DNA from 4 places in the Blautia sp. MSJ-36 genome. Region 4 is predicted to be linked to each of the others. Evidence: riboswitches for the same ligand, from Rfam matches in the RefSeq annotation. Region 4 holds a riboswitch; each other region holds the start of a gene.
What was found. Region 4 has a riboswitch for cobalamin ahead of KQI39_RS04540 (cysteine-rich small domain-containing protein). Riboswitches for the same ligand answer to the same signal wherever they lie in the genome.

Region 1 (3,177 bases), 130 kb from region 4:
ACGTCATCTCCCAGAAGCATCAGATTCAGGTTCCGGTACTGCGTCCAGAAAACAGCCACGCACATCAGCGTGACCGGAAGCATTACACCCACTCTGATCCAGCTTGCTCCGGCAAGACTTCCCATGCTCCACTTCATAACTTCTGTTGCCGCATTTTTGTCATTGGTAATATAAATGACAAAATTGGAAAAAGCAGAACAGACTGCGCTGACCGCCATTCCCGCAAGGATCAGTTTTGCGGAAGTTGCCTTTCCACCCATGTTTGCAATGGCGATCACCGCAAAAGAAGTGATCATCGCGCCAATGAAAGCTGTGATTCCCACAGAGTTTCCGCCAAGAAAGCTTCCGATTCCAAGCATGATGGCCAGTGTGGCACCCAGAGATGCACCAGATGAGATACCCAGCACATACGGGTCTGCCAGCGGGTTCTGCACGATAGCCTGCATCACCACGCCGCACACGGAAAGAGCCATTCCAACTGCCAGAGCCAGAAGGACTCTAGGCAGCCGGATCAGCCACACAACATCATGAACTGCGCCTTCCGCATAGGCGGACAGACTTTTTATATGAAACAATTTATAAGCGATAACGCCGTATACATCCTTCAGTGACAGATCCGCATTTCCAAAAGTGATGGCTGCAAGTATGGAAAAAATAAGGAATCCTGCAAGTCAGATGAGAACTGCCACATACATGGATGTTCTGAGCACCTTATCTTTTTTTCTCTGTGAAGCTGTTTCTTTCACTGCATTTTCTCCGATCAGTCAAGATTTACGTCCGGATATAATCCCTTTGCAAAAGTTTCGATTCCGTCCTGGGTACGTGTTGCACTTGCATACATCTCACTGAGCATGATCGGGTAAACACGTCCGTTCTTTACTGCGTCAAGGCTCTTCAGGGACTCATCATCCTGGATCACTGCAAGCTGGCTGTTCTTAACAGTTTCCGGATCATCTCCTGCATATGGCATGTAAACCACAAAGATCACGTCAGGGTTGGCTGCGATGATATCCTCTTTTCCAACGGTGGAAGCATCCGGGTTTGCAAGAGTTGCGCCTAACTGTGTTACCATATCTCCGCCAAGGCTCTTTACGCCATAGTTTGTGATGTCATCTCCAAGAGGCTCCAATACCATTACGCTTGGTTTGTCTTTTACATCTGCAGTTGCAGTAAGAGTTTTGTCGATCACTGCTTTTGCATCATCAACGATAGCCTGTGCTTTGTCCTGTACATCGAAGATCTTTCCGATATTTAAGATATCTGTGAATTCATTTTCCAGTGTTCTGGCGCCGTCCGGACGAGTATTGGTGTTGTAGTAGGTGTTGCAGCCTTTGTCGATCCAGTCTGTTACATTTCCCAGATTCTCATCAGAGAAAAGAGAGCTCCAGGATAAGATCATGTCCGGCTCCAGCATTGTTACAGTTTCAAGGGATGGGGTAAATTCGTCAAGATAATTTGTTTTTGAGAATGCTTCTTTGAGATCTTCCGGAACTTCATTATCAAGACCTGCGGTAGCTACCAGGTGGTCTTCCAGACCAAGTGCGAGCATAGTCTCAATGCTTCCCTGATATACAGCAAGGACTTTTTCCGGTGCTTTTTCATAAGTGGTTTCGATTTCGTTTCCATCGTAATCATAGGTTGTGATGGTCAGAGGATATTCTGTCTTGGTTGCCTCTGCGGAAGAATCTTCGGTGTCTGCAGACTCTGTACTGTCTTCTGCTGCCGGCTGGTTGTCTTCCTTGATGGTCTCGGAGTCTGCTCTCTCTGCGGCATAAACAGCCGGAGCTGCTGATACGGTCATTGCCGCTGCCATTACCATTGCCATGATTCTTGTGGATACATACTTGTTTTTCATTTCATTTCCTCTCTTTTCGCCTGTTTTATCTCCTGTTGCCTATGGGTAACCGAAAAGATGGGGCTTCATAAAATCTGCACGGAACACTTTGTACGGAAGCTCCCACTTACATACTGTCAAGCAGGTTTCCTGACTTACAGACTCAGAAAAAACTCCGCAAAATAAAAACTGATACACCATTCATCTTTTAGCCGATCATGAATGATGTATCAGAATTTTCTCCAGAATCTCTCTGACATCGGGATTTCGCCTTCTCACATGAGTTTCTGCAATGGCATGTGAAATCCCTTCTTCTGTATACAGTGGCCGCAACCGCTCAGGCTTTTTACCCGATTCCCTCTCACAGTATCCGGCAGCATATGTGCCGGTGATACTGTTCACTTCACAGCAATTCAATTACGCTGATACTGATTCTAACATACCGGTTTTCCAATTACAACCTTGAGGCCGGATTTTTACAGTTTTTTGCAGAAATAGTCTGCCCGGAGAGATCCCTCTCAGATCTTTTTCAGCTTGGCAAAACCGGCGAACATTTTTTTCACGCCGACTTTGTCAAAGTCTACCGTCACTTCGTAGTCTCTGCCGCCGTCTGCGATATTTTTTACGATACCGACTCCGAATTTCACATGACGGACCGTGTCTCCCTCACCATAGTCCAGGCTGTCCGCCTTCTTCACTGTGAAATCTTTTTTCTGCAGGGTGCTCTTTGCCTGGAAATTCATTTTCATCTGGGCATAGGCGCTTTTCGGAGATACGATATCATCTACTCTGGGCTTTTTCTCCTGAATGGTATGTCCAAGATCTACCAGCTCCCGTGGAACCTCCCTTACAAAACGTGACACACGGTTATACTGAGTCTCCCCACGGATCATCCGCTGTTTTGCACAGGTTAAGGTCAGTTCCTTCATGGCACGGGTGATCCCCACATAACAGAGCCTTCGCTCCTCCTCGATATCCGACGGATCACCGGACCAGATGGAAGCATATCCCGGAAAAACACCGTCCTCCATTCCCACGATAAATACATTTGGGAACTCCAGTCCCTTGGCACTGTGAAGAGTCATCAGCAGCACATAATCCTGATCCGGATCAACAGAATCGATATCTGCCACCAGTGCGATCTCCTCCAGAAATGCAGAAAGTGTTGCCGGCTGTCCGGCCTCCTCCATGGCTTCCTGGAAGGATTCTGTCTTGGAGATCAGCTCATCGATATTTTCGATCCTCGCCTGGGCCTCCTCCGTTTTCTCTGCCTCCAGTTCCTTCACATAACCGGTAAGCTCAATGACCTCTTCCAGGGTTTCACGGACTGTATAGGCCTCTGC
Region 2 (3,177 bases), on a different contig from region 4:
CACAGACCGGAAAGCGAATCCGAAGGAAGGTTCCTATACCAATTATCTTTTTGATAAGGGAATTGACAAGATCCTGAAAAAAGTCGGTGAAGAATGTACAGAGATCGTTATTGCCGCCAAAAATCCGGATAAAGAAGAGATCAAGTATGAGATCTCAGATTTTCTCTATCACATGATGGTACTGATGGTGGAAAAAGGTGTCAGCTGGGAAGAGATCACCAGAGAACTGGCAAAAAGATAGAATTAAAAAAAGACATATACAATTTTGGTTAGGCATGGTATACTTATCGGAACAAAGTGCGGAAATATAAGAAAAAGGGAAAGGGAAACAGCCAATGATCAAAATTGATGACTGGGTGATCGAAAAAGGAGAAAAAGCACAAGGTAAGATTGAGATCACAGGATGCGGCATGGCGATGCCGGCGACTGTGATCTGCGGGGTGGAAGACGGACCGACGATCCTGATCACAGCAGGAGTACACAGCGCCGAGTATGTAGGAATACAGGCGGCGATGGAACTTGCGAAAGAATTTCAGCCGGAGGAACTGAAGGGAAATGTGATCATCATTCCGCTGGTCAATGTCAGTGGATTTGAACATCGTACCATGAGTATGGTCTATGAAGATGGTAAGAATCTGAACCGTGTTTTCCCGGGAGATCCTGAGGGGACAGCTGCAGACCGCATTGCCTATACCATGGTGACGAAACTTTTTTCCATAACGGATTATTATATTGATCTGCACAGCGGAGACGGATATGAGCAGCTTCATCCATATGTTTATTATGTAGGGGTTGTAGATGAAGAGACGGCAGAGAAGTCCTTACATATGGCAAGACATATCGGTGTCAAATATGTGGTCCGCTCTACAACTGCTACAGGTGGTGCCTATAATTATGCCTCTTCTCTTGGAATTCCAAGTATTCTCATCGAGAGGGGCGGACACAGTTACTGGACCTGGGAGGAAGTGGAACAGGACAAAAGAGACGTCCGTCATCTTGTGTTTCATCTTCAGGGGAAGAAATGTCACGGACTGAAACATTACCGTCAGATGCTTCTGGAAAATGTGGTATATGAATATGCACCATATACCGGATGCTGGTATCCATCCAAAAAGCCTGGAGAGTACTTCTTTAAAGGAGAAGACCTGGGTGAACTGAGAGATTACTACGGAAACCTGCTTTATACATCCATTGCAACAGAAAATGGAGTTGTACTTTATCAGACAGCCAGCCTGAATATTATTGAGGACGGACCGATGATCGCCTATGCAGCGATCACAGAGACGCTGACCTGATATTCGCAGAGCTTTTCCACCAAAAATTGTTTTATTCAATTCCTATAGAAGCGATAAGAAAACCGGATTTTACCGTTTGTTGTTCTATTTGTAAAAATAAACGCGTAAAATCCGTATTTTTTTGACAAATCGGATAAACTCAGTTGTTAAATACCTAACGGGGTATATGTACAATTCAAACAGCTTTGACAAAATTGATAAATATTCTAAAAATACAACATTTTTCTATGGACAACAGCAATAGATTTATCATACAATAAATCCGTAATTTAACAGCATTTGCTGATTTTTACATCAGCCGTTGCAAGTTCCGAGAGGATTAATAGGGAAACCGGTGTAAATCCGGTACGATCCCGTCACTGTAATGGGGAATCCTCAGATAAAATACCACTGGCCGGGTGCGTGAGAAATAGGGCCGGGAAGGTGTCTGAGGGTGAGGAGCCTGAGTCAGGAGACCTGCTTGTAATTGTTTTAAGATGATTCTTACGGAAGATAGGAAGCATGTTTTTTTGTGTGTGCCCGTATTTCGTCACGGGCTTTTTTCGTGCGTATTTCTGAAATTCCATGCATTTTCTGCATATAAAGAATCCCATTATAGTTATTATTATCTTATATAAGTTGAAACGGCTATGCTAAAAATCACATCAAATGAGGAAAGGAGTAAAACGTGACAAAGAAACAAGTAGGAAAAAGATTTCTCCAGATCATAATTGTATTGTTTGGAATCAGCTTTTTCACATTTGGACTGACCTACCTGTCACCTGGTGATCCTGCGGAGATCATGTTGACAGAGTGTGGTAATCTTCCAACACCGGAACTTCTGGAACAGACAAGACATGATCTCGGCCTTGACCAGCCATTTCTTGTACAGTATGGTTCCTGGCTGAAAGGTGTTGTAACAGGAGATATGGGACAGTCCTATTCTTTCAAAATGCCGGTAACGGATAAACTGGTATCCTGTTTCTGGCCGACGCTGAGGATGTCGTTGCTGGCACTTCTGATGATGGTCATTATTTCCATACCGCTTGGAATACTGGCCGCTGTATATCAGAACAAATTCCCGGATTATTTTGTAAGAGGAATTACCTTTGTGGGAGTATCTGTTCCAAGCTTCTGGCTGGGCCTGATCCTTCTCAGCATCTTTGGTGTTCAGCTTCGCTGGATCAATGTTGCCGGAGGCAGTACAGATTTTAAATCCATGATCCTTCCGGCGCTGACACTTGCACTTGCCATGTCTGCAAAGTATACCAGACAGGTAAGAAGTGCAGTACTGGAGGAGCTTCACCAGGATTATGTCACAGGTGCAAGAATGCGTGGGATCAAGGAAAGCGTCATTCTCTGGAAACACGTTCTTCCTAATGTAATGCTTCCGCTGGTAACACTGCTGGGACTTTCCCTTGGAAGTCTTCTGGGAGGTACTGCAGTTGTAGAGATCATTTACAACTGGCCTGGAATGGGAAATATGGCAGTAAAGGCAATTTCCTGTCGTGACTATCCTCTTGTACAGGGCTATGTACTCTGGATCGCGATCCTGTACATGTGCATCAACCTGCTTGTGGATCTATCCTACACTTATCTCGATCCAAGACTTAAGGAGGATAGATAATTGAAAAAAGTATTACGAATATTCAAAGAAAACAAACAATTCACTCTTTTCTTTATTCTAGGTCTTGTGGTGATCGGTGTTGCGATCTTTGCACCGCAGCTTTCCCCATATGATCCGTTGGATGCAGTTATGACCGAATCACTGCAGGAGCCGAGCTCCGCCCATCCATTTGGAACAGACAAACTTGGGCGAGATCTTCTTTCCCGTGTTATTTTCGGAACAAGAACGTCTCTGATCATGACCTTATGTCTGGTTGCGGTGATTTTTGTGATCGGT
Region 3 (3,177 bases), on a different contig from region 4:
ATTACTGTCTGTGGTCGTACTCGCAGTAAGTGAAGGTACAGTTTATCGTGTTCTTTTATTTTTACATACGCCGGATAATGTCATTGATCTGACAATGCTATATTTGCGGCTGATCTTTGCGGGAATCCCGATCATAGCTGCTTATAATATATTTGCAGCGATCCTTCGGGCACTTGGAAACAGCAGATCTCCGTTGATCGCAATGACAGTGGCAGCAGTGATCAATGTGGGACTGGATCTGTTATTTGTGGCGGTTTTTGGCTGGGGTATAGCCGGAGCAGCAGTGGCAACCGTTATCGCACAGGGATTTTCAGCCTTGTACTGTTTGATCGTATTACGTAAAATCCCGGATATCCGCCTGGAAAAGAAGGACTTTTACAGGCAGCCCTCTATGAGTTTGCGGCTTTTGGAACTGGCGGTTCCTCTTGCGATACAGAATGTGATCATCTCCGTGGGAGGACTTGTGGTACAGTATGTGATCAATGGATTTGGTTTTCTGTTTGTGGCGGGATTTACGGCATCGAACAAGCTGTATGGGGTTTTGGAGATGGCTGCCGTTTCATATGGATATGCTATTACAACCTATGTGGGCCAGAATCTTGGTGCAAAAAAATACCAGAGGATTCGAAAAGGCGTGCGCAGCGGCACTTATATGGCAGTGCTCACTTCGGCTTTCATTTCCGGCATGATGGTACTGTTTGGACGTAATGTACTGTCCCTGTTTGTATCCGGTGAACCGGATCAGACCCGACAGGTATTGGATATAGCATATAAGTATTTGTTTATTATGGCTGTCTTTTTGTGGGTGCTGTATCTGCTGTATGTGTATCGTTCCGCTATCCAGGGCCTGGGTAATACTTTGATTCCGCTTGCCAGCGGCATTGCAGAATTTATAATGCGTGTCAGTGTTGCGCTGCTGCTGCCAAAACTGATCGGTGAAGATGGAATATACTATGCAGAGATCTGTGCATGGAGCAGTGCAGCTGTTTTATTATTCGTAAGTTATATGATCATTATACGGAAATATAAAGAAGTCACCGTTCATACATAATGTTATTTACTTAAGGGATCTATAATAATACAGGCAGAAAATATTCGGGTTTCACTATGAAATGTTCAGATATTTTATATTTGACAAAAAACTATTTATATAAAAAGAAAAGTATGATATTATGATACTTATTCATTGCAACTATGAAAATTGAATAGTCAGAAGGGTGTACAAAGTACTTAATAAGGAATCTGGTGAAATGCCAGAACAGCCACCGCTACTGTGACAGGGACGAAAACCAAAATATCACTGGAGAGATCCGGGAAGATGGTAAGTAGGAAGAACTGGAGTCAGGAGACTTGCCTTTTTGACAGAAGAATTCTGATTCGGATGGGATACAGAAGGAATAAGCTCTGCCTGAGGTAGAGGTTTGTTTTTTGTGCTGATATGATGCTGGATCATATCAGCTTTTTTTATTTTAACCGAATAAACAGATGAAAAATGAGGAGAAATGAAAATGGGAAAAGTAATTGCAAAGCGTTTTATATTTATGATTCCGGTAGTTCTGGCGGTTACATTTATTATTTTTATGCTGAGTTTTATATCGGCAGGTGATGCTGCCAGAGTTCTGGCGGAGAAAAAATACGAGCATCCGTCACCGGAACAGGTAGAAGAAGTACGGCATGAGGAAGGACTGGATCAGCCGGTGCTGGTACAATACGGGAAATGGCTGGATCAGGCACTTCATGGCGATTTTGGAAAATCATATTCTACCAGAAAACCGGCTTTTGATGAATTAAAAAAATATTTTCCACAGACATTTAAACTGGCAGTTACTTCGTTTTTATTGTTGATGATCGTATCAGTCCCTCTTGGGATTTTGTCGGCAATTTATGAAAACAGAGTTCTGGATAAAGTCATTCGCATTTTGTCGTCCCTCAGTGTATCTATGCCGTCTTTCTGGATCGGTCTGATGCTGCTCTATATATTTGGAGTAAAGCTAAAAGTGATTTCCGTGATCGGAGGAGATGCCGGAGGCATCCCGATTCTTGCGGCATTTGCCATGGATATCAGTTTCTTTGGAATTATGACGAGATTGATCCGTACTAATATGATACAGGTGCTGAAGCAGGATTACATACGTGCCAGCAGAGCTAAGGGATTGTCATCTGTAAATGTAATTTTGCGTCATGGTCTGAAAAATATCCTGATTCCTGTGCTTACACGTCTGGTATCAATTGTGATCGGTTTTTTCTGTGGCTCAGCTGTGATAGAAAGTATTTTTTCAATTCAGGGAATCGGAAATCTGGCATTGAAATCCGTGATCTCAAAAGACACTCCGGTGCTGCAATGTTTTATCTTTATTCTGGCTGTTGGCATTGTAGTATTAAATTTTCTTGTGGATATCGCCTATTCTGCGATTGACCGGCGAATCCAGTTAAAGTAAAGGAGAGATCATAGAATGGGAAGCAGAAGAAAGCAGAAAACAGAAAAAAGCATGATCCAGAATCTGTACTGGAAACAGGTATTCCGGTCACCGAAAACAAAAATAGGATTGATGGTGGTCATAATTTTTGCATTGGCAGCTATTTTTGCACCTGTACTGGCGCCGCATGATCCACTGCTTGTGGATGTTTCGATAAAATTAAAGAATCCGTCGGCGGCATATCCTTTAGGTACTGATCAGCTGGGAAGATGTATTTTATCAAGACTTCTCTGGGGCAGCCGGTATTCACTGAGCTACAGCTTTACGGTGCTTCTGATCACCGTATGTGTCGGGGTGCCGATCGGGCTGTTTGCCGGATATGTAGGTGGAAAAATCGATTCCACAATCATGAGGATCATTGATGTATTTATGGCTATGCCGGTCTTTATTGTGGCACTTGCCATTGCAGGAACCATGGGAGCCAGCGGTGCTCATCTGATCCTGTCCTTATCGGTCGTATCCTGGGCAGAATATGCAAGGCTTGCCCGTGCATTGACACTTCAGGAAAAAAATAAAAATTATATGACCGCACTGAAGGCCGGCGGCTGCGGCCACGCAAGGATCATATTCAGGCATGTATTGAGAAATATCCTGCCATCTGTGATCGCACTGGCAACAATGGAAATCGGTTCGATCATTCTGTCAATCGCCGGATTTTCCTTTATCGGACTTGGTGTGCAGGCGCCGACACCGGAATGGG
Region 4 (3,177 bases):
AGTATACACAGGAGAAAGCGGAACTTGAGGGAATGAAGCAGGAATATGAGGCAGAATCCCAGAACCTTCAGGCACAGCTGGATGAGAAGCGTGCAACATCCGCAGATTATGACAATGAAATTGCTTATGCACAGCAGCAGGCTACAGACTATGCGAACCTTCTTGCAGAGCAGACTGCAGAGCTTCAGAGATTAGAGGCTGAGCGTATCGCCGCAGAAGAGGAAGCAAGACGTCAGGCGGAGGCTGAGGCAGCAGCAAGAGCACAGGCAGAAGCAGAAGAGGAAGCAAGACGCCAGGCAGAAGCGGAAGCAGCGCAGCAGGATGAAGCAGATGAGAGTGAAGACGTTCAGTATGACGAGGACGGTGACGTAATCGAGAATACGGACGAAGATACTGCAGAGGACGATACAGAGTATGTAGATGATACATATGATGAGAATGGTGACGTTCAGTATGATGAGGACGGAAATGTAATTTCCGATGACCAGTCCGGATATACAGACACTACAGAAGATAATACAGACGCAAACTATGATGACAGCAGCGATGCTTCTGAGGATACCTCTTCTGACAGCGGAAGTTCTTCTTCCTACAGTGGTTCCGGTTCTTCTGTTGTAGATTATGCCACACAGTTTGTTGGAAATCCGTATGTATGGGGCGGAACAAGCCTTACCAACGGTGCAGACTGCTCCGGTTTTGTACAGAGTGTATATGCTAACTTTGGTGTAAGCCTTCCGAGAACTTCCTATGAGCAGCAGAACGCAGGTACTGAGGTATCTTATGCAGATGCTCAGCCAGGAGATCTGATCTGTTACGGTGGACATGTGGCTATTTATATGGGCAATGGACAGATTGTACATGCATCCAATTCCCAGGATGGTATTAAGATCAGTAACGATGCGACATACAGAACGATTGTTTCTGTAAGACGTCTTGTATAATCACGAACCATATAAAATTCATTAAGATGAAGATATTGAACAGCCTGGCGGTATATTCCGTCAGGCTGTTTCTTATAAGGAAACAGTGTATTTATATCAGAAAAATCTGAAATGGTATTGACATATAATTAACAGGGTGTTATTATAATGCCAGTATAATTCCATATTGAACATAGCAAGTGCTGAGGGCATCTGACAGTCGTTGATTATCAGAAGCCAGCAGAAAAGGGAATCAGGTGTGAAACCTGAGCGATCCGGTCACTGTAACGGAGGAGCGAATCTCACAGTCCATTGTACTTAGGTATGAGAAGGAGAGACAAGCCATGATCCCGGAGCCAGGAAACCTGCTTGTTATGGCGAGGTTAAACTTCCGTGTAAAGTGTAACAACCATTTCAGGGACTCCGCACCCCTGGGACGTTGTCTACTTTTTTACGAGAGTAGGCATTTTTTTATGGAATGCGCCTGTTCATATGAATTATACATGATTAAATGGCAGGCGATACTACTCCGGATACATTCGTTCCCTCCGCGCACTCATGAACGGATTATATTTCTACCCCGGGGTGGCATCGCTACCTCTTTTTTTATGGGAAAATTAAGAGGATATATGATCCGGGAGGAGATAAGAATCATGGAGAAACCATATTGGGAAGGAAAAGAGTATTCCTATTTCAGTCACAAAAAATGCGAGTATTTTCCATGCCATAAAGGAGCAGATCCGGAGAATTTTAACTGCCTGTTCTGTTATTGTCCGTTGTATGCACTGGGAGATAAATGCGGCGGTAATTTTCACTTCACAGAAAGTGGGATCAAGGACTGTACGGCGTGTAAACTTCCTCACAGAAGAGAAAATTATGGATATATCACAGGGAAGTACCAGGAACTTGCGGATATGATAAGAAAACAGAGAGAAAATTCTCAGACAGATGAGAAGTGATAATAGAGAATAGAATATAACCCGAAATAATAAGCCAGCTCTGACACATGGTGACATGTGAGAGCTGGCTTTTTACTTTATCGGGTCATCTGGTCTGCAGGAATACTTTCAACCTTGGAAGCTGGTTGTTCAGGATCAGCTGTTCCGGGAACATGGCCTGATGAACAAACTCAGCGGCATAGGTAAAATCGCCGATGTGTTCCGGGCCGTGGCTGTCGCTGGAGAGAAGCAGTGGCAGATCGTATTTTCGGCAGCAGCGAAGGATTTCGAAACAGTTTTCTCTTGTGTCACCACGATAGCCATAAGGCGCAAGAGAAGCTTCGTTGATCTCAAAGATCGTTCCGGTTTCTTTGGCGGTTCGGGCAAGAACTTCATAATTCACCGGATAGTGTGTGTTGTCACTGTGTCCGAGAATTTTGACACAAGGATTTTTCATAACATTGATAAAGGCTTCGGTGTTTTCGTCCCTGGTGCCGGGGTGGTAGTTCCAGGAATGCATGCTGGCAATGGCGTAATCAAGTTTACATAATAATTCCTGATCCAGATCTACACTTCCGTTCCGATCCAGAATATTCAGTTCAATCCCATAGAGCAGGTCTACGCCGAAATGTTTTTTCGGAGAATAGGTAAGACTTCGGAAGTAGGAGGAAGTTCCGGCTGCCAGAGTTCCGGGACCGTGATCGGTGATTCCGAGAAGACGGAGGCCTTTTTCTGCGGCTGCACGTGCCATGTTGGTGATGGTACATTCCGTGCCGTGACCGCTGGCGATGGAATGGGTATGCATATCAGAAAGATACATAAAAATACACCTCTTTTGCTGTTTGGGAACATGTGACGGAGCGGAATACAAATGTCCGCTGTACATATTTTTTGTGAAAAATAAAGGAATTCCCATATAAATTCAAGTATGACAGAGCAGAAAAACAAAGTCAATAGAGAAAAACATAAAAACACGAAAAACAAATAAAACCAACGGGGCTTGCCCTATAAAAACCACAAAAACAGCAAGAAACACATGTTGGATTTCGTTGACATCAAAGAGGGGGTAAGGTATAATAAAATTACATGAGCACATAGCCGGAAAGAAGCGGTTCTGGAAGCGGGAAGGCGGACAGATCACCAGAAACAACCGGTTATGAGAAAGGAGAATCATGGAGAAATTTCATATAGCAGATATCCCGAAAACAGACAGGATCACACATCTTGTGGATAATCTTTATGCAAAGATGCCGGTGATCGAATCTGCCAGAGCCAAGCTGGTCACAGAGTCCTATAAGCAGACCGAAGACGAGCCGATC

Region 1: linked by a shared signal. The riboswitch ahead of KQI39_RS05160 (ABC transporter substrate-binding protein) and the one ahead of KQI39_RS04540 (cysteine-rich small domain-containing protein) in region 4 are both predicted to bind cobalamin.
Region 2: linked by a shared signal. The riboswitch ahead of nikB (nickel ABC transporter permease) and the one ahead of KQI39_RS04540 (cysteine-rich small domain-containing protein) in region 4 are both predicted to bind cobalamin.
Region 3: linked by a shared signal. The riboswitch ahead of KQI39_RS14085 (ABC transporter permease) and the one ahead of KQI39_RS04540 (cysteine-rich small domain-containing protein) in region 4 are both predicted to bind cobalamin.

The regions. Positions count from the first base shown of each region.
Region 1 covers NZ_JAHLPQ010000004.1:181,265-184,441, forward strand. Annotated here, with positions in the region: gene KQI39_RS05155 (FecCD family ABC transporter permease) at 1-656, opposite strand, end outside; gene KQI39_RS05160 (ABC transporter substrate-binding protein) at 761-1,855, opposite strand; cobalamin riboswitch at 1,962-2,251, opposite strand; gene pcrA (DNA helicase PcrA) at 2,353-3,177, opposite strand, start outside.
Region 2 covers NZ_JAHLPQ010000001.1:308,189-311,365, forward strand. Annotated here, with positions in the region: gene hisIE (bifunctional phosphoribosyl-AMP cyclohydrolase/phosphoribosyl-ATP diphosphatase HisIE) at 1-241, shown strand, start outside; gene KQI39_RS01435 (M14 family metallopeptidase) at 336-1,295, shown strand; cobalamin riboswitch at 1,584-1,773, shown strand; gene nikB (nickel ABC transporter permease) at 1,963-2,901, shown strand; gene nikC (nickel transporter permease) at 2,902-3,177, shown strand, end outside.
Region 3 covers NZ_JAHLPQ010000026.1:26,505-29,681, forward strand. Annotated here, with positions in the region: gene KQI39_RS14080 (MATE family efflux transporter) at 1-1,051, shown strand, start outside; cobalamin riboswitch at 1,199-1,372, shown strand; gene KQI39_RS14085 (ABC transporter permease) at 1,509-2,438, shown strand; gene nikC (nickel transporter permease) at 2,454-3,177, shown strand, end outside.
Region 4 covers NZ_JAHLPQ010000004.1:47,151-50,327, reverse strand. Annotated here, with positions in the region: gene KQI39_RS04545 (C40 family peptidase) at 1-941, shown strand, start outside; cobalamin riboswitch at 1,107-1,307, shown strand; gene KQI39_RS04540 (cysteine-rich small domain-containing protein) at 1,574-1,879, shown strand; gene KQI39_RS04535 (phosphatase) at 1,965-2,678, opposite strand; gene KQI39_RS04530 (glycyl radical protein) at 3,031-3,177, shown strand, end outside.